DNA from 2 places in the Frigoribacterium sp. PhB107 genome. Region 2 is predicted to be linked to the other one. Evidence: predicted binding sites of a transcription regulator. Region 2 holds the regulator's gene; the other holds the start of a gene.
The links. Region 2 encodes HspR, which represses chaperone genes until heat shock. Its sites were predicted from a motif close to AAGTTGAGTCNNNNNGACTCAACTT; they were not measured.

Region 1: a site for HspR is predicted at 8,650-8,674, ahead of EDF18_RS11715 (Hsp20/alpha crystallin family protein). Genes of this name have one in related genera too.

Annotation. Positions count from the first base shown of each region.
Region 1 is NZ_RJKU01000002.1:729,151-740,219, forward strand. Features, by position in the region: gene EDF18_RS11685 (glycoside hydrolase family 36 protein) at 1-1,315, shown strand, start outside; gene EDF18_RS11690 (beta-galactosidase) at 1,312-3,315, shown strand; gene EDF18_RS11695 (response regulator) at 3,346-4,119, opposite strand; gene EDF18_RS11700 (ATP-binding protein) at 4,116-5,909, opposite strand; gene EDF18_RS11705 (hypothetical protein) at 5,934-6,254, opposite strand; gene EDF18_RS11710 (cation:dicarboxylate symporter family transporter) at 6,408-7,886, shown strand; gene EDF18_RS11715 (Hsp20/alpha crystallin family protein) at 8,107-8,601, opposite strand; gene EDF18_RS11720 (NAD(P)H-dependent oxidoreductase) at 8,768-9,367, opposite strand; gene EDF18_RS16485 (hypothetical protein) at 9,433-9,585, shown strand; gene EDF18_RS11725 (DUF2200 domain-containing protein) at 9,604-9,957, opposite strand; gene EDF18_RS11730 (GrpB family protein) at 9,989-10,576, opposite strand; gene EDF18_RS11735 (phosphoenolpyruvate carboxylase) at 10,661-11,069, shown strand, end outside.
Region 2 is NZ_RJKU01000003.1:200,337-211,405, forward strand. Features, by position in the region: gene dnaK (molecular chaperone DnaK) at 119-1,999, shown strand; gene EDF18_RS14490 (nucleotide exchange factor GrpE) at 2,012-2,728, shown strand; gene EDF18_RS14495 (DnaJ C-terminal domain-containing protein) at 2,849-3,859, shown strand; gene EDF18_RS14500 (heat shock protein transcriptional repressor HspR) at 3,865-4,272, shown strand; gene EDF18_RS14505 (class I SAM-dependent methyltransferase) at 4,415-5,524, shown strand; gene EDF18_RS14510 (pilus assembly protein CpaE) at 5,588-6,043, opposite strand; gene EDF18_RS14515 (DUF3060 domain-containing protein) at 6,058-6,540, opposite strand; gene EDF18_RS14520 (DUF3060 domain-containing protein) at 6,556-7,053, opposite strand; gene EDF18_RS14525 (DUF3060 domain-containing protein) at 7,050-7,496, opposite strand; gene EDF18_RS14530 (hypothetical protein) at 7,606-10,278, opposite strand; gene EDF18_RS14535 (ATP-dependent Clp protease ATP-binding subunit) at 10,441-11,069, shown strand, end outside.

The sequences.
Region 1 (11,069 bases), on a different contig from region 2:
GGCCGCGATGACGGCCCAACGTCGTGCCACGCGCCTCGTGCGCGCGGTCGACCACGACCTGCCCGTCGTCTTCAACGACTACATGAACACGCTGATGGGCGACCCGACCACCGAGAAGCTGCTGCCGCTCGTCGACGCCGCGTCCGAGGTCGGGGCGGACTACTTCTGCATCGACGCCGGCTGGTACGCCGAGGGCCACTGGTGGGACACGGTCGGCGAGTGGCAGCCCGCCGCGAGCCGGTTCCCCGGCGGGATCGACGAGGTGCTCGACCGGATCCGCGACCGCGGGATGGTGCCGGGGCTGTGGCTCGAGCCCGAGGTGATCGGCGTGCGGTCGCCGCTCGCCGCGTCCCTGCCGGACGACGCGTTCTTCAGCCGGGGCGGCGTCCGCGTGGCCGACCACGGCCGGCACCTGCTCGACCTGCGGAGCCCCGCCGCGCGCGCCCACCTCGACGGGGTCGTCGACCGTCTCGTCGGCGACCACGGCGTCGGCTTCTTCAAGATGGACTACAACACGATGACGGGCCCCGGCACGGACGCCGGCGGGCTCGCTCCCGGTGCGGGCCTGCTCGAGCACACGCGGGCGCTGCTCGCCTGGCTGGACGACGTCCAGGAGCGCCACCCGCGCCTCCTCATCGAGAACTGCGCCTCGGGCGCCATGCGGATGGACTGGGCGATGATGTCGCGGCTGCACGTGCAGTCGACCTCCGACCAGCAGGACCCGGTGATGTACGCGACGATCGCGGCCGCCGCACCCGCCGCGCTGCTGCCCGAGCAGGCGGGGCACTGGGCCTACCCGCACGCCGGCATGGAGCCCGAGCTCTTCACGTTCTCGCTCGTGAACGCGGTGCTCGGGCGGATGTACCTGTCGGGGCACCTGAACCGGATGGACGCCGCCCAGCGCGACGTCGTGCGCGCCGCCGTCGCGGCGCACCGGGAGGTGCTCGGCTCGATCGAGCGGGCCGTGCCGTCGTGGCCGCTCGGGCTGCCGGCGTGGGAGGACGCGTGGACGGCCCTGGCGCTGACCGCGGCCGCGGGTGAGGGTGCAGGCGCCCGCACCGGTGCGGGCGTGGGCGTGGGCGTGGGCGCCGTGACGCACCTCAGCGTGTGGCGCTGCTCGGGCGACGACGACCGCGTCGTCCTCCCGCTGCCGGCGCTGCGCGGGCAGGAGGTGCAGGTGCGGCCGTTCTTCCCGGCCGACCCCGCCGGCTGGTCGTGGCGCTGGGACCCGCAGGAGGCGGAGCTCACGCTGACCGTCGACGTCGCGGGACCCACCGCGCGGGTCCTCGAGATCCGATCGGAGGTCGTCGCGTGAGCGCCGTCGTCACGTGGCCGACGGAGGGCATCGCCTTCGGGGGCGACTACAACCCGGAGCAGTGGGACTGGGACGTGCTGCTCGAGGACGTCGAGCTGATGCGCGAGGCCGGAGTCGGCTTCGTCACCGTCGGCGTGTTCTCGTGGATCAAGCACGAGCCGCGTGACGGCGCGTTCGACTTCGACTGGCTCGACCGGGTGCTCGACCTGCTGCACGAGAACGGCATCCGGGTCGACCTCGCCACCCCCACGGCGTCGGTGCCCATGTGGCTGCACCGCCTGCACCCGGAGATCCTGCCCCAGGACGCGCACGGACACCCTCTCGCCCCCGGCGGCCGCCTCGGGTTCTGCCCGTCGTCGACGGTCTTCCGGCGCTACGCGCTGCGCGTCGTCGAGGCGCTCGCCGCGCACGTCGCAGGCCACCCGGCGGTGCGGCTGTGGCACGTGAGCAACGAGCTCGGCGGCGGCAACGCCCGGTGCCACTGCCCTGTCTCGGAGGCGGCCTTCCAGTCGTGGGTCGAGGCCAGGCACGGCACGGTCGAGGCCCTGAACACCGCCTGGGGCACGGCGTTCTGGGGCAACTCGTACTCGTCGTTCGACGAGGTCACGACACCCCGGGGCATCACGGCGCACAACCCGGGTCAGCTGCTCGACTACGAGCGCTTCTCGTCGGACGCGCTGCTCGACTGCTATCGGGCCGAGGCTGCCGTGCTGCGTCGTGTGACGCCCGAGGTGCCGGTGACGACCAACTTCATGGTCGGTCTCGGGCCCGACGTCGTCGACTACCCCCGGTGGGCCGACGAGGTCGACATCGTGGTGAACGACCACTACACCTACGGCCCCGACCCGATGAAGCACCAGGAGCTCGCCTTCGCGGGCGACCGCATGAGGGGCATCTCGGGAGGCGGCCCGTGGCTCCTGATGGAGCACGCGACGGGCGGCTCGACCTGGCACCCGGTCAGCCAGCCCAAGGGGCCCGGCGAGCTGGTGCGGCACGCGCTCGGGCACGTGGCGCGCGGCTCGGACAGCGTCATGTACTTCCAGTGGCGTGCGTCACGATCGGGGACCGAGCAGTTCCACTCGGCGATGCTGCCCCACTCCGGCCCCGAGTCGCGCACGTTCCGGCAGATCGTGGCGCTCGGCGCGGACCTGGCTCGTCTGGCCGAGGTCGCCGGGAGCCGTGTCGTCGGCGCGAGGGTCGCGCTGCTGCACGACGACGAGGCGGGCTGGGCCCTGCGCAGCGGCCACAAGCCCGCCGTACGGCTGGACTACGCCACCACAGCCAGGGCGGTCCATGCGGCGCTGTTCGAGCGGTCGGTCACCGTCGACGTGGTGCCGCCGTGGCACCCCCTCGACGACTACGACCTCGTCGTCGTGCCGGGGCTGTTCCTCGTCGACGACACGACGCCCGCCGCCGTGGCCGCTGCTGCTGAGCGGGGCGCCACGGTGCTCGTGACCTGGTTCTCCGGCATCGTCGACGAGACCAACTCCGTCAGGACCGGTGGTCATCCCGGTGCGTTCCGCGACCTCCTCGGCGTGCGCGGCGACGACTTCTGGCCCCTCGACGAGACCGAGGTCGTCGAGCTCGACACCGGCTGGCGCGCCCGCCGGTGGACGGAGCACGTCACGGCGACGACCGCCGAGGTGGTGGCGTCGTACACGACCGGCGGCGTCTCCGGCGGGGCGGCCGTGACCCGGCGGCCGGTCGGCTCAGGCTCGGCCTGGTACCTCGCCTCCGACCTCGAGGCCGAGGGGCTCGGCGAGCTGGTGGATCGGCTGCTCGACGAGGCCGGGATCAGCCCGGCGGCGGTGACGTCGCCCGGCGTGGAGGCCGTCCGGCGCGCCTCGGACGAGCGGTCGTGGCTGTTCGTGCTCAACCACGCCGAGTCGGAGGGCTGGGCCGAGGTCACCGGCACCGACCTCCTGACCGGCGCGGTGTGCGCAGGGCGCGTCGTGGTGCCCGCCGGCGGGGTCGCGGTCGTGCGTGAGGCATGTCCTTAGCCCCACCCTGAATCGGAGTCGGCCGCCGGCTCAGCGCCAGCGGTACTCGTGCTCGGGACGGCCCGGCGCGCCGTACCGGGGCACCCGGTCGACCTGGCCCGCGTCGGCGAGGTGCTCGAGGTAGCGACGGGCCGTGACGCGGGAGACGGCGACGGCCGCGGCGACCTCGCCGGCCGACAGCGCGCCTCCTCGGGGCTGCCCCTGCTCGTCGTCGAGAGCAGGAGACGCGCGGACCGCCGGGTCCGACGCGGTCCGCAGCGCCTCGACGACGGCGGCGAGCGTCTCCGGGGCGATCCCCTTCGCGAGCGAGGGGGCGGCGGTCGTGCGCAGCGTCGCGAGGCTCGCGTCGACCTCGGTCTGGGTGACCTGCCCCTCGCCCTGGTCGAGCCCGCGGCGGAACGCGAGGTAGCCGGTGAGCCGCTCCGCGAAGGTCGCGAAGCCGAACGGCTTGATCAGGTACTGCACGATCCCGAGCGACACCGCGCTCTTGACGACCGCGACGTCGCGCACCGCTGTGATCGCGACGACGTCGACCGTCGAGCCGGCGGCCCTCAGTGCTCGGCAGAGCTGGATCCCGTGGATGTCGGGCAGGGTCAGGTCGAGCAGCACGAGGTCCACGCCGGGCTGTCGCAGCCTGTCGAGCGCGGACCGGCCGTCGTGCACCACGCCGACCAGCTCGAACCCGTCGAGCCGCGTGACGTACGCGCCGTGAGCCTCGGCCGTGAGCGGCTCGTCGTCGACGACGAGCACGCGCACCGGGGGCGTCGTCGGGGGCAGGGGCCGGGACGAGGAGGCGTCGGTCACGACCGCACCACCGCCTCCTCGTCGTCGGGCAGGTCGACCGTGATCGTGGTCCCGTGCACCGTCGAGCGGGCGTCGACGGTGCCGCCCGCCCGCCGCGCGACCTGGGCCACGAGCGCGAGGCCGATGCCGCGCCCCTCGGCGCCTCCCGGCTTGGTGCTGACGCCGCGCGCGAAGACGTCTCGCCCCTCGGGCAGCCCGGGTCCGCTGTCGGAGACGGCGACCCGCACGACGCCCGGTGCCGGCCGCGCGAGCACGACGCTCACGGTCGCGGGGCGGGATGAACCGCGTTCCGAACCATGAACTGCGTTCTTTCGCGGTTCATGGTTCGGAACGCGGTTCGAGGTGTCCGCCTCCACGTCGGCCTCGGTACCCGCCCCCGCGTCCGCCCAGCGCGGCGCCGCCGCGTCGAGCGCGTTGTCCACGAGGTTGCCGAGCACCGTCACGAGGTCGCGCACGGGCACCCGAGGCGTGCCGAAGTCGGGCGAGACGTGCAGCTCGAGTTCGACGGCTCGCTCCCGCGCCTGGGCGCTCTTGCCGAGCAGCAGCGCCGCGAGCACCGGCTCGTCGACGGCGGCCACGACCTGGTCGGCGAGCACCTGGCCGAGGTCCAGCTCGTCCGAGGCGAAGCGGAGCGCGTCGTCGGCACGGCCCAGCTCGATCAGGGCGACGATCGTGTGCAGCCGGTTCGCGAACTCGTGGGTCTGGGAGCGCAGGGCCGCCGAGAGGGTGCTCATCGTCCGGAGCTCGTCGGTGAGCTGCCGCAGCTCGGTGTGGTCGCGCAGGGTGGTGACCGTCCCGAGGGCACGACCCGCGCCTCCTCGGCCCCCGACTGCTCCCCGCCCCATCGCGCCACGCCCGACCGCGACCCGCCCGCCGCCTGCCCCTGCGGCCGGCGCCGCCGCCACCCGCTGGTTCACGACGAGCACGCGGTCGTCGGCGACGTGCACCTCGTCCTGCGCCTCGTCGCCCCCGGCGAGCAGCGCGGCCAACGACGTCGGCAGCGCGAGCTCGGAGACCGGCACGGGACGCCGTCCGACGTCGTCGACGAGCGACGGCAGCCCGAGCAGGAGCGCCGCGTGGTCGTTCGCGAGCGTGAGCCGCCCCTGGTCGTCGACGAGCACGAGCCCCTCGCCGACCGAGTGCAGCACCGCCTCGTGGTGGTCGCTGACCCGGCCCAGCTCCTCGGCGCCGAGGCCACGGGTGACCCGCCGGAGGTGGCGGCTGAGCAGCCACGCCGCCAGCGCCCCGAGGGCGACGGTCGCGAGGGCCCCGCCGACGAGCAGGGGGAGGCGCTGGCCGAGCGCCGCGGAGACGCTGTCGACCGTCACACCCGCGGCCACGAGGGCGACGACGTCCCCCGCGTCGTCGAGCACGGGCACGACGGCGCGGACCGAGGGCCCGAGGGTGCCCGAGTACGTCTCGGTGAACGACCGCCCGGCGAGCGCGGGGGCGATCGTGCCGATGAACGGCCGCCCGATCTCGGCGGGGTCGGGATGCGTGAGGCGGGTGCGGTCGGGCGTCATCACGGTCACGAAGTCGGTGTCGGTGTCGCGCATCAGGTCGAGCGCGTACGGCTCGAGCACGGCGGACGGGTCGTCCGTGTCGAGGGCCTCGAGCACGAACGGGTTGTCGGCGATCGAGGTCGCGAGGGCGGTGCAGCGGGCAGCGGCCGCGCGCTCGGTGTCGGTGCGCGCGCTCGTCCACTGCCACCCCCCGGCGACGAGGGCGAGCACGACGACGCCGACGACCTGCAGGGCGAACAGGCGGGTGGCGATGCTGGCGCGGCGCATCGGACTGCCGGACGGTCCGGTCGCCTAGAGGACGGGCTCGACCAGCCGCACGTGCGAGACGGCGACGCGCGTCGGCTCCCCGGCGAACGCCGCGGCTCGCGCCTCGGACGCCAGGTACTCGGCCTCGAGCGCGAGGAACGCCTCGGCGTCGCCGGGAGCGCTGACGGCCCAGGTGAACTCGTCGACGTCGCGGTCGGCGTACGCGAACTCGATCGTGAAGCCCGAGGAGGTGCGGGCCGGCACGAGCCGGGAAGTGAACCAGGCGACGAAGTCGTCGAGCACCCCGGGGGCGAGCTCGTAGCGGCGCAGCTGGACGGTCTTCGTGGTGACGTCGTCGTCGGTCATGGCGCCACCCTAGCGACCGCCGCGGACACGTCCGAGTCCGCCGCGAACACTATGAACGCAAGCTCGTGCGGCGAGCGCACCGAGGTCATGCTGGCCCGATCCACCCGCCGACCGGCGACGACGTCGTCCCGGTCACGAGCACGAGGACCACCGATGGCAACGACGCCCTCCCCCCGAGACGACACGATCCACCGTTCGCCCCTCTCGCGCCTCCGGCGGATCGAGAAGTCGCACTGGCTCTACATCGCCGTGATCGTCGCGGTAGGGGCCGGCATCCTCGTCGGCCTGACGGCGCCCGACGTCGCGGTGCAGCTGAAGCCGATCGGCACCGCGTTCGTCTCGCTGATCTCGATGATGATCGCGCCGGTGATCTTCTGCACGATCGTGCTCGGCGTCGGCTCGATCGCGAAGGCGGCGACGGTCGGCAAGGTCGGCGGACTCGCGCTCGGCTACTTCATCGCGATGTCGACCTTCGCCCTGGCGATCGGCCTCGTCGTCGGCAACCTGATCCACCCCGGCGAGGGCCTGATGGTCGGCAGCACCGGCTACGAGGCCCCCGCGAGCGAGGAGGCGGGCGGCACCGCCGGCTTCCTGCTCGGCATCATCCCCGAGACCCTCGTGTCGTCGCTGACCAGCGGCTCGATCCTGCAGACGCTCTTCGTCGCCCTGCTCGTCGGCTTCGCGCTGCAGCGGATGGGCGCGCGCGGCGCGACGATCCTCGAGGGGGTCCGCAACCTGCAGGTGCTGGTGTTCCGCATCCTCGCGATGATCATGTGGGTCGCCCCGATCGGCGCGTTCGGCGCCATCGCGGCCGTCGTCGGAGAGACCGGCGTCGCGGCGATCGTCGCCTTGGCGACCCTGATGGTCGCGTTCTACGTCACCTGCATCGTGTTCGTCGCGGGCGTGCTCGGCACGGTGCTGAAGCTCGTCACGGGCATCAACATCTTCCGGGTGATGCGCTACCTCGGCCGCGAGTACCTGCTGATCGTGTCGACCTCGTCGAGCGAGGTGGCCCTGCCCCGCCTGATCGCGAAGATGGAGCACCTCGGCGTCTCGAAGCCCGTCGTCGGCATCACGGTGCCCACCGGCTACTCGTTCAACCTCGACGGCACCGCGATCTACCTGACGATGGCGTCGCTGTTCATCGCCAACGCGATGGGCACGCCGCTGAGCGTGGGGGAGCAGCTCTCGCTGCTGCTCTTCATGATGATCGCCTCGAAGGGCGCCGCAGGCGTCACCGGCGCCGGCATCGCCACCCTCGCCGGAGGGCTGCAGGCGCACCGGCCCGACCTGGTCGACGGCGTCGGCGTGATCGTCGGCATCGACCGCTTCATGTCGGAGGCCCGCGCCCTGACGAACTTCACCGGCAACGCGGTCGCGACGCTGCTCGTCGGCACCTGGACCCGCGAGGTCGACACGGACCAGGTCGAGCGCGTGCTCGGCGGCCGGTCGCCCTTCGACGAGTCGACGATGAGCGCCGACGGCCACGGCGACGCGGCACACGCGGCCGCCACGGGGGCCGGTGCCGAGGAGGCGGCGGCCGAGACCACGGGACCGGCGCGCGACGACCGCATCTCGACCGACACCGTGCGGACGATCGTCGGCGGCGACGAGCGGGTCCCGCGGCGCTGACCTGCGGCGGCGCGCGCCGTCGCCGTCGCCGCCAGCGCGAAGCACCCCGTAGTGGACGATGCACCCCGGAACGACGGGGTGCACGGTCCACTACGGGGTGCTCGAGGTCGAGGCGCGAGACGGGTCAGTCGTCGTCGTCCGCCGTCGGGTCCCAGTAGGCCCGGTGCTCACCGACGGTCTCGGCGAGCGCCTGCAGCGCGAACGTGCTCACCCGCGCCTCCTACGCACTCGTCGACGCCGCATCGGCATCGGCGCGAGTCGACTCGGACCCGGCCTGCGTCGTGCCGGCGCCGGACCCGGAGCCCGTCTCGACGGCCGTGGCCGGGCTGGTCGTCACCTCGATCCGGCGCGGGGCGGCCTTCTGCGTCACCGGGATGACGATCGAGAGGACGCCGGCGTCGTAGTGGGCCGAGATGCCGCTCGCGTCGACTCCCTCGCCGAGGCTGAACTGACGGAGGTACGAGCCGTGCGGGCGCTCCTTCGCCAGCCACTGCGCGCCGGTGCGGGCGTCGGCCGTCCGCTGGGCCTTGACGGTGAGCACCTGGCCGTCCACGTCGACGTCGACGCTGCCCGGGTCGACGCCCGGCATGTCGGCGGAGAGCACGTAGCGGTCGCCGTCGCGGTACAGGTCGACGGGCATCTGCCGCGGGCCCTGCCGCGTCGCGAGCAGGCTGCCGGCGAGGCGGTCGAGCTCGGTGAAAGGATCGAAGGTCATTGCCATGATGAAGAGTCCCCTTCCGTGACGGATTCACTGTCTCGTGGAGAGTTGAGTCGGTGTGGCTCAACTCGGTGACTCGATGGTAGGACGGCGTCACGGCTCATAGCTCGGAGATCGCTCAGATCAGGCTCGGAGTTCGCTCGGAGGAACGACCGGGGGTGCCTCAGGCGCCCCGGACAGCCGCAGCGACCTGGGCCACCGCCTCCTCGACGGCCTTCCGCCGACCCGCGTCGTCGTCGCGCTCGGAGTCGTGCACCCACGCCGTGGCGCCGCGTCGGGCGCCCACGTAGTCGACGATCCCGTGGCCGACCTGCGTCTCGAGCGCCTGCTCGTAGCCGTGCTTCTCGTAGCTCCCGGCGTCGTCCCCGGCCACGAGGAGGAGGTGGACCGTGAGCCTGCCGAGGTTGCGTCGCATCCCGCCCTCCCCCTCCGGCCCGCCCACGTCGAACGCCCAGCCGTTCACGAACACCCGGTCGATCCAGCCCTTGAGCAGGGCCGGCATCGACCACCACCAGACGGGGAGGACGAGCACGAGGTGGTCGGCGGCGTCGAGACGGCGGTGCTCGGCTGCGACGTCGGCGGGGAACTCGCCCCCCACCCGGTAACTGTGCCTGTCGGCGGCGCCGAACCGCGGGTCGAAGCCCTCGGCGGCGAGATCGGCGATCTCGACCTCGCCGGGCTCCAGCGCCGCCCGCACCAGCTCGGCTATGCCTGCGGTGAGCGACTCGGGGTCAGGGTGGGCGGTGACGATGAGCGTCTTCATGCCGTCCAGTCAACCGGCTCGGGCTGGCCGTCCGCCGCTTCCGGGAGTCCTGCTGACCCGCCAGAGTGGCCGACGAGGGCGAGGAGATCGAGGTGCTCGAGCTGCCCTTCGCCGAGGCGCTGGCCATGGTCGACGACGGCCGCATCGTCGACGGCAAGACGATCATGCTGCTGCAGTGGGCGGCGCTGCGCCGGCTCACGACGGGCGGCCTCGGCTAGGGAGCGCCGCCGGCGACGTCAGCCCTCGCGCAGCACCTTCGACATGGCGCGGCCGCGCGCGACCTCGTCGACGAGCTTGTCGAGCCGCCGGATCTGCTGCATCAGCTCGTCGTCGAGCTCCTCGATGCGGACGCCGCAGATCACGCCGGTCACGAGCGACGCCCGCGGGTTCAGCTCGGCCGCCGCGAAGAAGTCACGGAACGACGTCCGTGCCGCCAGGTGATCGGCGAGCCGCGCGTCGTCGTAGCCGGTCAGCCACGTGATCACCGTGTCGACCTCGGCGCGCGTGTGCCCCTTGCGTTCGGCCTTCGCCACGTAGAGCGGGTAGACGTCGGCGAACGCGGTGTCGTAGATGCGGCCGTTGCGGTCCATGGCGGCAGCGTAGCTGCGGGAGTCGTCCCCGTCAGCCCTCGCGCGCCTCCCTCGCCCGGCCCTTGATCGCCGAGATGACCTCGGTCTTCGCGTCGGCGTAGTCGTTCATGTCGTCCCAGCTGCGGGCGAGCAGGGCGCGCTTCGTCCGTTCGTAGAGCGCACGGTCGTCGTCGTCACGGCGCAGGTGGTCGCGAAGGAGGAGGTACTCGGCCACCGCAGGAGCCCCGCGGTCGTACACGTGCACGTGCACGTCCCGCTCCGGGGTGCGGACCAGCCGGTGCCCCGGCTCCCGCACGCGCAGCACGTAGCCGGCGGCGAGCAGGGGGTCGAGCCAGTCCTCCTCGGCGGTGACGTCGTCGACCGCGACGACGAGGTCGACGATCGGCTTCGCGGCCAGGCCGGGCACGGAGGTCGAGCCGATGTGCTCCACGTCGGCCTGCGTGCCGGTCGTCGCGAGGGCCGCGACGATGCGCCGCTCGTGCTCGCGGTAGAGCTCGGGCCACCGCGGGTCGGGGTCGTGCAGCGTGACGGCGATCGCCTCGGGGCCGCCGACCAGGTCGAGCTCGGTCACGTCGGGGCGGCGACGGGTACGGGTGCGGGGGCGGGGCTCGTCGGTCACCCGGCCATCCTCGCAGCCGTCCGCCTCGCGCTGTCTTCTCGGCACACGGCGTCATCTGCCCCCGAGTTCGTCCATGATGGTCCCGTGACCGACACCGACACCGCGAAGCGACCCGACGGAGCCAGCCGAGACGACGTCCGGGGGGCGGTCGACACCGACCTGCGCGCCGACGTGAGCTTCCTGGGCAGCCTGCTCGGGCGCGTGCTCACCGAGGCCGGCGGCCCCGACCTCCTGGCCGACGTCGAGCGCCTGCGCGCCGCCGTCATCTCTGCCTACGAGGACGCGACCGCGGGCCACGCCGGCAAGACGGACTCCGCCGAGCCGGTCGACCGCGCCGGCGAGATCGTCGCCGAGCTCGACCAGGAGCGCGCCGAGCAGGTCGCCCGGGCCTTCACCGTGTACTTCCACCTCTCCAACCTCGCCGAGGAGCACCACCGGGTGCGCGTGCTGCGCCGACGCCGCGAGCGCGCCGACTCGCTGCCCGCCGCGGTCG
Region 2 (11,069 bases):
AGTAAAGTTGATGCCAGCGGACTCAAGGTCCGCGGCAGTCTTCCCGGTCCGCCGGGCCCTCGCCCGGTCAGCCGGGCACCCCCAGACAGCACCGCACCAGAACGAAGGAGCGCCACCCATGGCACGTGCAGTAGGAATCGACCTCGGAACCACCAACTCGGTCGTCAGCGTCCTCGAGGGCGGCGAGCCCACCGTCATCGCGAACGCCGAGGGCCTCCGCACGACCCCCTCGGTCGTCGCCTTCACGAAGGACGGCGAGGTGCTGGTCGGCGAGACCGCCAAGCGCCAGGCCGTCACCAACGTCGACCGCACCATCGCGAGCGTCAAGCGCCACGTCGGCACCGACTGGAAGGTCGAGATCGACGACAAGAAGTACACCCCGCAAGAGATCAGCGCGCGCATCCTCGGCAAGCTGAAGCGCGACGCCGAGCAGTACCTCGGCGAGGATGTGACCGACGCCGTCGTCACCGTGCCCGCGTACTTCAACGACTCCGAGCGCCAGGCCACGAAGGAGGCCGGCGAGATCGCGGGCCTCAACGTGCTCCGCATCATCAACGAGCCCACCGCGGCGGCCCTCGCCTACGGCCTCGACAAGGGCAAGGAGGACGAGCTCATCCTCGTCTTCGACCTCGGCGGCGGCACGTTCGACGTGTCCCTCCTCGAGGTGGGCAAGGACGACGACTTCTCGACGATCCAGGTCCGCAGCACCTCGGGCGACAACCGCCTCGGCGGCGACGACTGGGACAACCGCATCGTCGAGCACCTCATCAAGAAGTTCAAGGACGCCCACGGCGTCGACCTGTCGACCGACAAGATCGCGAAGCAGCGCCTGAAGGAGGCGGCCGAGCAGGCCAAGAAGGAGCTCTCGTCGAGCACCTCCACCTCCATCCAGCTGCCCTACCTGACGCTCACCGCCGACGGCCCGCTCAACCTCGACGAGACCATCTCGCGCTCGCAGTTCGAGCAGTGGACCAGCGACCTGCTCGACCGCACCAAGAAGCCCTTCAATGACGTGATCAAGGAGGCGGGCGTCAAGGTCTCCGACATCGCGCACGTCGTGCTCGTCGGCGGCTCCACCCGCATGCCCGCCGTCACCGAGGTCGTCAAGTCGCTGACCGGCGGCCAGGAGCCCAACAAGGGCGTCAACCCGGACGAGGTCGTCGCCGTCGGCGCCGCGCTGCAGGCCGGCGTGCTGAAGGGCGAGCGCAAGGACGTCCTGCTCATCGACGTCACCCCCCTGAGCCTCGGCATCGAGACCAAGGGCGGCGCGATGACCAAGCTCATCGAGCGCAACACGGCCATCCCGACCAAGCGCAGCGAGACCTTCACGACGGCCGACGACAACCAGCCGTCCGTCGCCATCCAGGTCTTCCAGGGCGAGCGCGAGTTCACCCGCGACAACAAGAACCTCGGCACCTTCGAGCTGACCGGCATCGCGCCGGCCCCCCGTGGCGTCCCGCAGGTCGAGGTCACCTTCGACATCGACGCCAACGGCATCGTGCACGTGTCCGCGAAGGACAAGGGCACCGGCAAGGAGCAGTCGATGGTCATCTCGGGCGGCTCGTCGCTCTCGAAGGACGACATCGAGCGCATGGTCCGCGAGGCGGAGGAGAACGCTGCAGAGGACAAGGCGCGTCGCGAGGCCAACGAGACCCGCAACAACGCCGAGCAGCTCGTCTACTCGATCGAGAAGCTGATCAAGGAGAACGACGACAAGCTGCCCGACGACGTCAAGTCCGAGGTCCAGGCCGACGTCGACGCGCTCAAGACCGCGCTCGCCGGCGACGACGACTCCGCGATCAAGCCCGCCTTCGACAAGCTCAACGAGAGCCAGTCGAAGCTCGGCCAGGCCATCTACTCGCAGAGCCAGGGCGAGGAGGCCGGCGCCGCGGGCGCGGCCGGTGCCGACGGTGCTTCCGCCGACGGCCAGGCCCAGGGCGACGACGAGGACATCGTCGACGCCGAGGTCGTGGACGACGACGACAACGACAAGAAGTAGGACGGTCTCCCCATGGCAGACGAGAACGGCAACACGCCTGACGAGCCGGTGGTGAACGACAAGCGCCGCATCGACCCCGAGACGGGCGAGGTGCGTCCCGAGCCGGCCGCCCCCTCCGAGGACGGCGGCACCGCCGCGGTCACCGACCCCGACGAGCTGATCGAGGCCGAGGCCCCCGACGTCGAGGTGCCCGCGGGCGCCGAGGCGCCGGAGGGCGCGGCCGAGGCGGCCGCCGAGATGGCGGCCGAGGGCGAGGCCGAGGGCGCAGAGCCTCTCAGCGCCGACGACGAGGCCATCCTCGACGCGGCCAGCCGCGACCTCGTCGCGGACATGCGCCAGGACATGCTCCGGGCGCAGGCTGAGCTGGTGAACTTCCGGAGGCGCGTCGAGCGCGACCGCGAGGCGAACCGCGAGGCCGTGGTCGCCGAGGTCGTGCGCTCGCTCCTCCCCGCGCTCGACGACCTGGCCCGTGCCGAGAAGCACGGCGACCTGGCCGAGGGCCCGATGGTCATCGTGGCGCAGAAGATCCGCGGCGGGCTCGACAAGTTCGGGCTCGTGCAGGTCGGCGAGAAGGGCGAGGTCTTCGACCCCACCATGCACGACGCCCTGGTCCAGCTGCCGAGCGCCGACGTCACGGTGAACACCGTGGCCGACGTGATCGAGCCGGGCTACAAGATCGGCGACCGGGTCATCCGGGCCGCGAAGGTCGCGGTGCACACGCCGCAGTAGCGGCATCCGCGACGCGAGTCGCGACGGGCGGTGGGCTCCTCGAGAAGGGGCCCGCCGCCTCCCCCATTCCCCGGCGGTCGCTCCCGAGCGACGGCACAGAGACAAGAGAGGAGGTGCCGGATGGCCAGCCAGGACTGGTTCGACAAGGACTTCTACGCCGTTCTCGGTGTCTCCAAGGACGTCACGGCGGCAGAGCTCAAGAAGGTCTACCGCAAGCTCGCCCGCAAGTACCACCCCGACTCCAACCCCGGCGACGCGGCCGCGGAGGCGAAGTTCAAGGAGGTGAGCGAGGCCAACTCGGTGCTCTCCGACCCCGAGCAGCGCCGCGAGTACGACCAGATCCGGGCCATGGGCTCGGGCGCGCGCTTCACCGCAGGCAGCGGTGGCCCCGGCGGCGGCGGGGGCGGCTTCGAGGACGTCTTCGGCGGCATGTTCGGCGGCGGGCAGCCCGGCGGCGCTCGCCCGCAGTACCGCCAGCAGGGCGGCGGCGGCTTCGACGACATCTTCGGCGGCATGTTCGGCGGCGGCGGCTTCGGCCAGACGAGCGGCGGCTTCCGCGGCTACGGCGGTCCGCAGAAGGGCCGCGACATGACGGCCACGACGACGCTCGACTTCCAGACGGCCGTCGTCGGCGAGACGATCTCGCTGCAGGGCGCGAACGGCCGTCCGATGAAGGTCCGCATCCCGGCGGGCGTGCACGACGGCCAGAAGATCCGGCTGCGCGGCAAGGGCGAGCCCAGCCCCGACGGCGGCGAGGGCGGCGACATGGTCCTCACCATCGCCGTGCGCAAACACCCGGTGTTCGAGCTCGACGGCCAGAACCTGCGGCTCGACGTGCCGGTGACGTTCGCCGAGGCCGCGCTCGGCGCGACCATCGAGGTCCCGACGCTGGGCGGCGACCCCGTGCGGCTGCGGGTCGCGCCCGGCACCCCGTCCGGCCGCGTGCTGCGCGTCAAGGGACGCGGCGTCGTCACCAAGTCGGGCACCGGTGACCTGCTCGCCACCGTCCAGGTGGCCGTGCCGTCGCACCTCAGCGACAAGGCGAAGGAGGCGGTCGAGGCGCTGGCCGCGGCCCTCCCGGCCGAGAACCCCCGCGACGACCTCATCGTCAGGGCCCGCGCGCAGGCGTGACGACCATGGACGAGAACTCGCCGCTCTTCGCCATCGCGACCGCCGCCGAGCTCGCGGGCATGCACGCCCAGACGCTGCGGCAGTACGACCGGCTCGGCCTCGTCGTCCCGCAGCGGACGGCGGGCAAGTCGCGTCGCTACTCGATGCGCGACGTCGTCCAGCTGCGCGAGATCGGCCGGCTGGGCGGCGAGGGAGTGTCACTCGAGGGCATCAAGCGGATCCTCGAGCTCGAGAACCAGGTCACGTCGCTGCAGTCGCGCGTGCGCGAGCTGGAGCGGGCCCTGGCCGACGAGCTGGTCAACCGGCCCGGCGCGCGGGTCTTCGCGGCCGGCGAGAGCGGCGTCGTGCCGCTGCGGCAGGGCATGCGCCCCCGGCGGCAGACGGCCGTGGTGGTCTGGCGACCCGAGCGCTGACGCGGGTCCGACGGCCGCCGCTCGCTGCGGGCCCGCCGTCGTCGTGGACGGTGCACCCCGGAGTGGACGATGCACCCCGTCGTTCGGGGGTGCACCGTCCACTCCGGGGTGTCTCGCCCCGCGTGCCCGGTAGCCTCGTGGCGTGATCGACTTCGACCAGCTCCGCCGGTGGCCCGACGTCGAGGCCCCCGACCTGGTCGCGCACGACGCGACCGACCGCCTCCTGCTCGACGAGGCCGCGTCGCGGCTGTCCGCAGGGTCCGAGGTCGTCGTGGTCGGCGACCGGTACGGAGCCCTGACCCTGGGCGCGGTCGCAGGAGGCGCCTCCTCGGTCCGCGTGCACCAGGACTCGCTCTCGGGCGAGCGCGCCCTCGCGGCCAACGCGGCCAGGCTCGCCTTGCCGCTCGACTCCGTCGTGCAGCACGACCTCGACCCCGCGCTCGTCGTCGGGGCGCGGTTCGTGCTCGTGCAGCTGCCCCGCTCGCTCGACGCGCTCGACGAGGTCGCGGCCCTCGTGGCGGCCCACGCCGCCCCGGACGTGGTCGTGCTCGCGGGGGGCCGCCTCAAGCACATGACCCGCGCCATGAACGAGGTGCTCGGCCGCCACTTCGGCCAGGTGTCCGCGGGGCTGGCCCGGCAGAAGTCGAGGCTGTTGACGGCCTCGGTGCCGCGTCCGGGCGGCTCGGCGCCGTGGCCGCGGTCGCAGCGGCACGCCGACCTCGGCCTGACCGTGGTCGCCCACGGCGCCGCGTTCGCCGGGACGGGGGTCGACATCGGCACCCGGCAGCTGCTCGCCCTCGTCGACCGGATGCCCGAGGCCGCGTCGGTCGTCGACCTGGGCTGCGGCACCGGGCTGCTCGCGGCGGCCTACGCGCGCCGGGCACCGGGAGCGCGGGTCGTCGCGACCGACCAGTCGGCCGCGGCGGTCGCCTCCGCCCGGGCGACGATCGCCGCCGCCGGCCTGGCCGACCAGGTGGAGGTGCGGCGCGCGGACGCGGGCGACTCGCTGCCCGAGGGCGGCGACGACCTGGTGCTGCTCAACCCGCCGTTCCACGTCGGCGCAGCGGTGCACACCGCCATCGCGCAGAAGCTGTTCGACGCCGCGGCGCGGCTGCTCCACCCCGGGGGCGAGCTCTGGACGGTCTACAACTCGTCGCTGTCGTACCGCGGCGCCCTCGAGCGCACGGTGGGGACGACGCGGCAGGTCTCGCGGTCGCCGAAGTTCACGGTGACCGCGAGCACGCGGCGCTGACGACCTGACGATCGACGGCCTGGCGGCGGGACGGCCTGGGGCGGCTCAGGCCGTCCTGCCGCGTCAGGCGGGCTCGTCGAGGCGCAGCGATGCGTCGAGGTAGGCGAGGAGCGCCAGGGCGTAGGCCGTCTCGGCGTCGTCCGCCACGTGGTGCTCGTGCTCGTCTGCCGTCGACCGCGGGCGGAGCAGCACCGTCCAGCCGAGGTGCTCGTCGTCCTCGGTCTCGTGGGTCAGCGAGACGAACGCCGGGCCGAGCAGCGTCCGCAGCTGGTCCTCGCGCGGCAGCCAGAGCGCCGCGTCGGCCGAGACCGAGTCGAGCGCCCACTCGGTCGTGCCGTTGAAGCCGAGCTCGGTGCCGGTCGGGTAGTGGTGCGCCTCGATGGTCATGTCGCTCAGCGTGAAGACGTCGGGCGCCTCGTCGGCGTCGGCGAGGTGCTCGACGACGAAGCGGTCCCCGGACGCGGGGCGCCAGCGGAGCCCGGCGGAGCGGAGGCGGCGGGCGAGGTCGACGGTGATCATCGGCTCATCCTGCCTCAGCGGGCTGTGACGGTGTTGCCCGTGCCGTCGGTGTTGACCACGGGGTCGGAGTCGCTGCCGTGCACGACCTCGTTGTCGACGCCCTCGACGTCGACCTGCGCGACCGTCTCGACCTCGACGTGGTTGCCGGAGCCCATGACGACGACGACCCGGGCCGGGCCGCTGTGCAGCGTCCCGTCCACGCCCGCGACGACGACCGTGTCGCAGCCGCCGGGCAGCGACTTCTCGCTCGGGTCGTCGTCGTGGAAGGTCATCCAGGCGAAGCCGTCGACGCAGGCGTCCGTGGTGGCGTCGGAGACGAACGGTGCGGCTGTCCGGTCGCCCGTGGAGGTCGGAGGGGTTGTCGACGCGGCGGCGGTGGTGCTCGACGACGTCGGGGGCTCGACCGCTGCGCAGCCGGCGAGGACGGCGAGGGCCGCCGCCACGGCCGCCGACGACACGAGGGCGGCCGGGCGGAAGGCGGGGTGGATGCGTCCCACGGCGTCGCCCGCTGCCTAGGCCGCCGGGGCGACGGTGTTGCGCTCGCCCGCGTCCTCGACCGTGGGGGCGGCGCCGCCGTGGGTGACCACGTCGTCGTCGCCGGCCAGGCGGACCGTGGTGACCTGGTCGACGGACACGGTGACGCCGGTGCCCTCGACGACGAGCGTGCCCACGGTGCCGAGCTCGACCGTGCCTCCCGAGCCGACGACCGAGACGAGGTCGCAGTCGGAGTCGACCACGGCGACGGGGGAGTCTGCCTCGATCGTGGCCTCGGCCTCAGGGCCGGAGTCGGTCTCGAGCGCGGCGTCCGGGCCGGTGCCGGTGTCCACGAGCATGAAGCCGTCGGTGCAGGTGCCGGTCTCGGCGGCGGCCGCCCGGGGCGTGTCGGTGGGCGAGGGCGCGGCGTCGTCGGGGCCGGTCGTGGCGGTGCAGCCGGCGAGCACCGCCAGGCCGGTGACGGCGAGGGCGAGGGTCGCTGCTGCGGGGCGGCGCCGTGCCGCGCGGGCGGTCATCGGCCGGTCACCGTGTTGCCGGTGGTGCCGGCGTCGTTGACGACGGGCGCGTCACCAGTGTGGCTGAGCGTGTTGCCGTCGCCGGCGAAGTCGATCGTGCCGACGGCGTCGGCGGTGACGGTGATGCCCGTGCCCTCGACGACGACGTGCTCGACGTCGGCGAGCGTGACGGTGCCGTCGCTGCCGATCACGTTCACGCTGTCGCAGGCCTCGGTGAAGACGACGTCGGTGGTCTCGTCGTCGAGCACGACGGAGGCATTGCCGTCGACGCAGGTCTCGGTGACGAAGGGGCTGGTGGTCGACTCGGCGAGCGGGGTGCTCGAGCCTGTCGCGTCGGGGGTGCCGTCGGTGCTGGCTGCGTTCGTGCAGCCGGCGACGCCGGTGAGCAGGACGGCGCCGAGCAGGGCGGAGAGGGTGGCGGTGCGGAGGCGGGGCGCGTGCATGGTGGAGCCTTTCGGGGTCTGGGGCGGCGCGGTGGGGGCCGGGCCCGGGGAGGCATGTCGTCTCCCCGGGCCCGGCTGTGGTGCAGGTGGTGCGGTGGTGCTGCTGGCGCTAGTTGCCGCTGTGGTTCCAGGCGAAGCCGGTGATGGAGTCGCTCTGGCCGTTGCGGGCCTTCTGGTCGATGTTCAGGACGTAGTCGTGGGTGGGGCCCCAGACTCGGGTGAACGACCAGTGGCCGTCGGCGTCGGCCTCGACCGTGCGGTAGGTCGTGTCGCTCTTGGCGGAGCGGATCGAGACCGTGGCGAACGGCGTCGCGGTGCCCTCGAAGCGGGCGGCCACGCCGGTGTCGTAGGTGTCGCCGACCGCGGGGCTGGTGAGGACGAGCGGCGCGAAGACGGGTGCCTTGACGTTGACCGTGGTGGTGCTGGTGGTCTTGTCGGGGTTCGTCTGCGTGACCTGGACGGCGTAGTCGTTCGAGGGGCCCCAGTTGCGCTCGGGCAGCGCCCAGGTGCCGTCGGGCTTCACGGTCGCGCGGCCCATGGGCACGTTCCAGCCGTTGGTGGCGTTGACGGCCTCGACGGTGGCGCCGGGGGTGCCGGTGCCGGTGAGGACGTTCAGGCCGGGACGGTACGTGGCGCCGTCGGTGATGCTGGTGACGTCGACGGGCACGTTGACGACCGCGGTGGCGAGGTGCAGGGCGGTGCGCTGGGTGTCGGTGCCCTTGGCGGCGACGAACGCGATGTCGTACCCGGCGCTCGTCGGGCCGAGGTAGCGGTCGAAGGCCCAGGTGCCGGCGAGGCCGGCCGTGGCGCGGCCCATGGGGGTGGACCACTGGTTCGTGGCCGTGACGACGGTGCCGGGCATCGCGGTGCCGGTGAAGGTGGTGGTGCCCACGGTGTAGGTGCTGTCGTTCACGGGGCTGGTGACCTCGAAGCCGAGGGCTCCCGCGTAGTTCAGCTTGAGAGACACCGTCTGGGGGTCGCCGACCGGGGGCGTGGCGGTGAAGGTGAGGTCGTAGCCGGCAGCGGTGGGGCCGAGGATGCGGTTGAACGACCAGGTGCCGTCGGTCGCCGTCGCCGTGCCCATCGGGGTGCCCCACTGGTTCGTGGCGCGGATCGTCGAGCCGACCGGGGCGGTGCCGCGGAAGGTGGTCATGCCCTCGGCGTAGGTCTGGCCGTCGACGTGGCTCGTGACGGCGAGGGGCAGCTCGGCCGCGACCCGGGTCAGGGTGTGGGTGAGGGTGCTGACCTCGCCGCCCGCGTCCTGGGTGACGGTGAGGTCGCTGACGCCCATGCCGAGGCCGCGCGTCGGGGTGATCGTCCAGTCGCCGTCGACGACGGTGGTGGTGCCGATCGCGGTCGCGCCGTAGCCGATGGTGACGCTGGCACCGTCCTGGCCGTGGCCGGTGAAGACGGGGCGGCTGGTGGTGACGGTCGAGCCGCTCTCGGGGGTCTCGACGGTCAGGGGCTTGAAGGTCTCGGCCTCGGGGTTGATCGTGATCGTCGAGGTGGTGACGTTGCCGCCCTTGCCGGTCTGGGTGACCTCGAGGACGTGCTTGCGGGCGTCGAGGTCGGAGGTGGCGAGGTTCCAGGTGCCGTTGACGAGCACGTCCCCGCTGCCGATGACCGTGGCGTGGCCCTGCTCGCGGACCAGGAGCTGTGCGCGGGGCTCGCCGGTGCCGCGCATGGCGAGGGGCCCGCCGTCGTGGGCGGCGTCGGGGACGGGGCGGGTGACCTCGACCGCGGCACCGTAGGCGATGCTCTGGCTGATGTCGCCGTTGCGTTCGTGGTCGATCAGCTGGTGGATGGTCACGGGGTAGGCGCCGCCGAGGTTCGGGGCGGTGACCTCGAGGCTCCAGGTGCCGTCGATCGGGGAGGCGGGGGCCCGGTCGATCTCGGTGCCGGTGGCGTCCTCGACCACGACGGTGGCGCCGGGGTGGGCGCTGCCGGAGAGGACGGCCTTCTTCGTCACGTCGGGGTCGAACGTCACGGTCGCGTCCACGGGATCCACGGCCAGGTCGATCTCGACCCTCGCATCGTCGGTCTTCGTACCGTCTTCGTACTGCTCAAGGATCGTCGTGTTCATGCCGAGTGTCAGCCCGGATACGGTCGCGGACCAGTTGCCGTCGCCGTCGACGTCGGCCGGCTGGTCGTCGTTGATGATGACCGTCGAGCCCGGCACGGCCGTGCCGGAGATCTGCGCCGTGCGTGCGGCGAGATCGACCGAGACGACGTCCGCGTAGAACAATTCCCGCGCGGCGGCGAACCGGACCTTCGCCGGCGTCCCTGTCGAGTTGAGGTACAGGCGACCATCGGCGTCCGGGGTCTCTTGCGTCAGCTTCTTGTCCGTTCCGGCTACCTGCATTGAACCGTCCCGCGGAAATTCCCATTTCTGTCCAGCGTCGTTCGCATTGCACCTCAACTGGTAGAGGGTGCTGAAGCCGCCGTACAGACATAGTCCCGGGAACTTGTCCATCGTGATCACCTTGTTGATCGGGTCGTAAGTGTAAGTCGCACCGACCGCTCGGGCATCGGCTTCAGCCAGCGCTACCGTGTCGTACACCTTTGAGGAGTTCCCGTAGGCATTGGGGGCTTGGGTGCCTACCGCGCCGGCCTTGCCGCCGGCCAGTGTCATGGAGATCGTGCTCGACGCCGCGAGTCGCGTCGCCGTGGACGAGGGGTCCGGGGCAGCGGCGGACGCCGCCGCGGGGCCGAAGCTGAGGCCGGTGAGGATCGTGGCTGCTGCCAAGCCGATCGCTCCCGCCCTGGTGAGGGTCTTCTTCATGTGTGCGTGGTTCCTTCGAACGATGTCGGGCCCGAAATGGGTATGCGAAATATTAGACACACGAGGGCGGTGTCTACAACCTGACGAGTGCTATGCCTTGCGCATCGACGCGGGCAGCGTAAAGTTGAGCCAGATCAACTCAAGTTCGAGAAAGGCACACCCGTGGCGAACATGCAGGGCGCTCCCGCCTCCACCGAGAAGCAGAAGAGCGCGCTCGAGAAGTACGGCGTCGACCTCACGGCGATCGCCCGCAGCGGCAAGCTCGACCCGGTGATCGGGCGCGACGCCGAGATCCGGCGCATCAGCCAGGTGCTCACCCGCCGCACCAAGAACAACCCCGTGCTGATCGGCGAGCCCGGCGTCGGCAAGACGGCCGTCGTCGAGGGCCTCGCCCAGCGCATCGTCGAGGGCGACGTCGCCGACTCCCTCAAGGAGAAGCGGCTGATCAGCCTCGACCTCGCCGCCCTCGTCGCCGGCGCGAAGTACCGCGGCGAGTTCGAGGAACGCCTCAAGGACGTCCTCAAGGAGATCACCCAGAGCGACGGCCAGGTCATCACCTTCATCGACGAGCTGCACACCCTCATGGGCGCAGGCGGCGGCGAGGGCTCGGTCGCCGCCTCCAACATGCTCAAGCCGATGCTCGCCCGCGGCGAGCTGCGGCTGATCGGCGCGACGACGCTCGACGAGTACCGCCAGTACATCGAGAAGGACGCCGCCCTCGAGCGCCGGTTCCAGCAGGTCTATGTCGGAGAGCCGACCGTGGAGGACACGGTCGCGATCCTCCGGGGCCT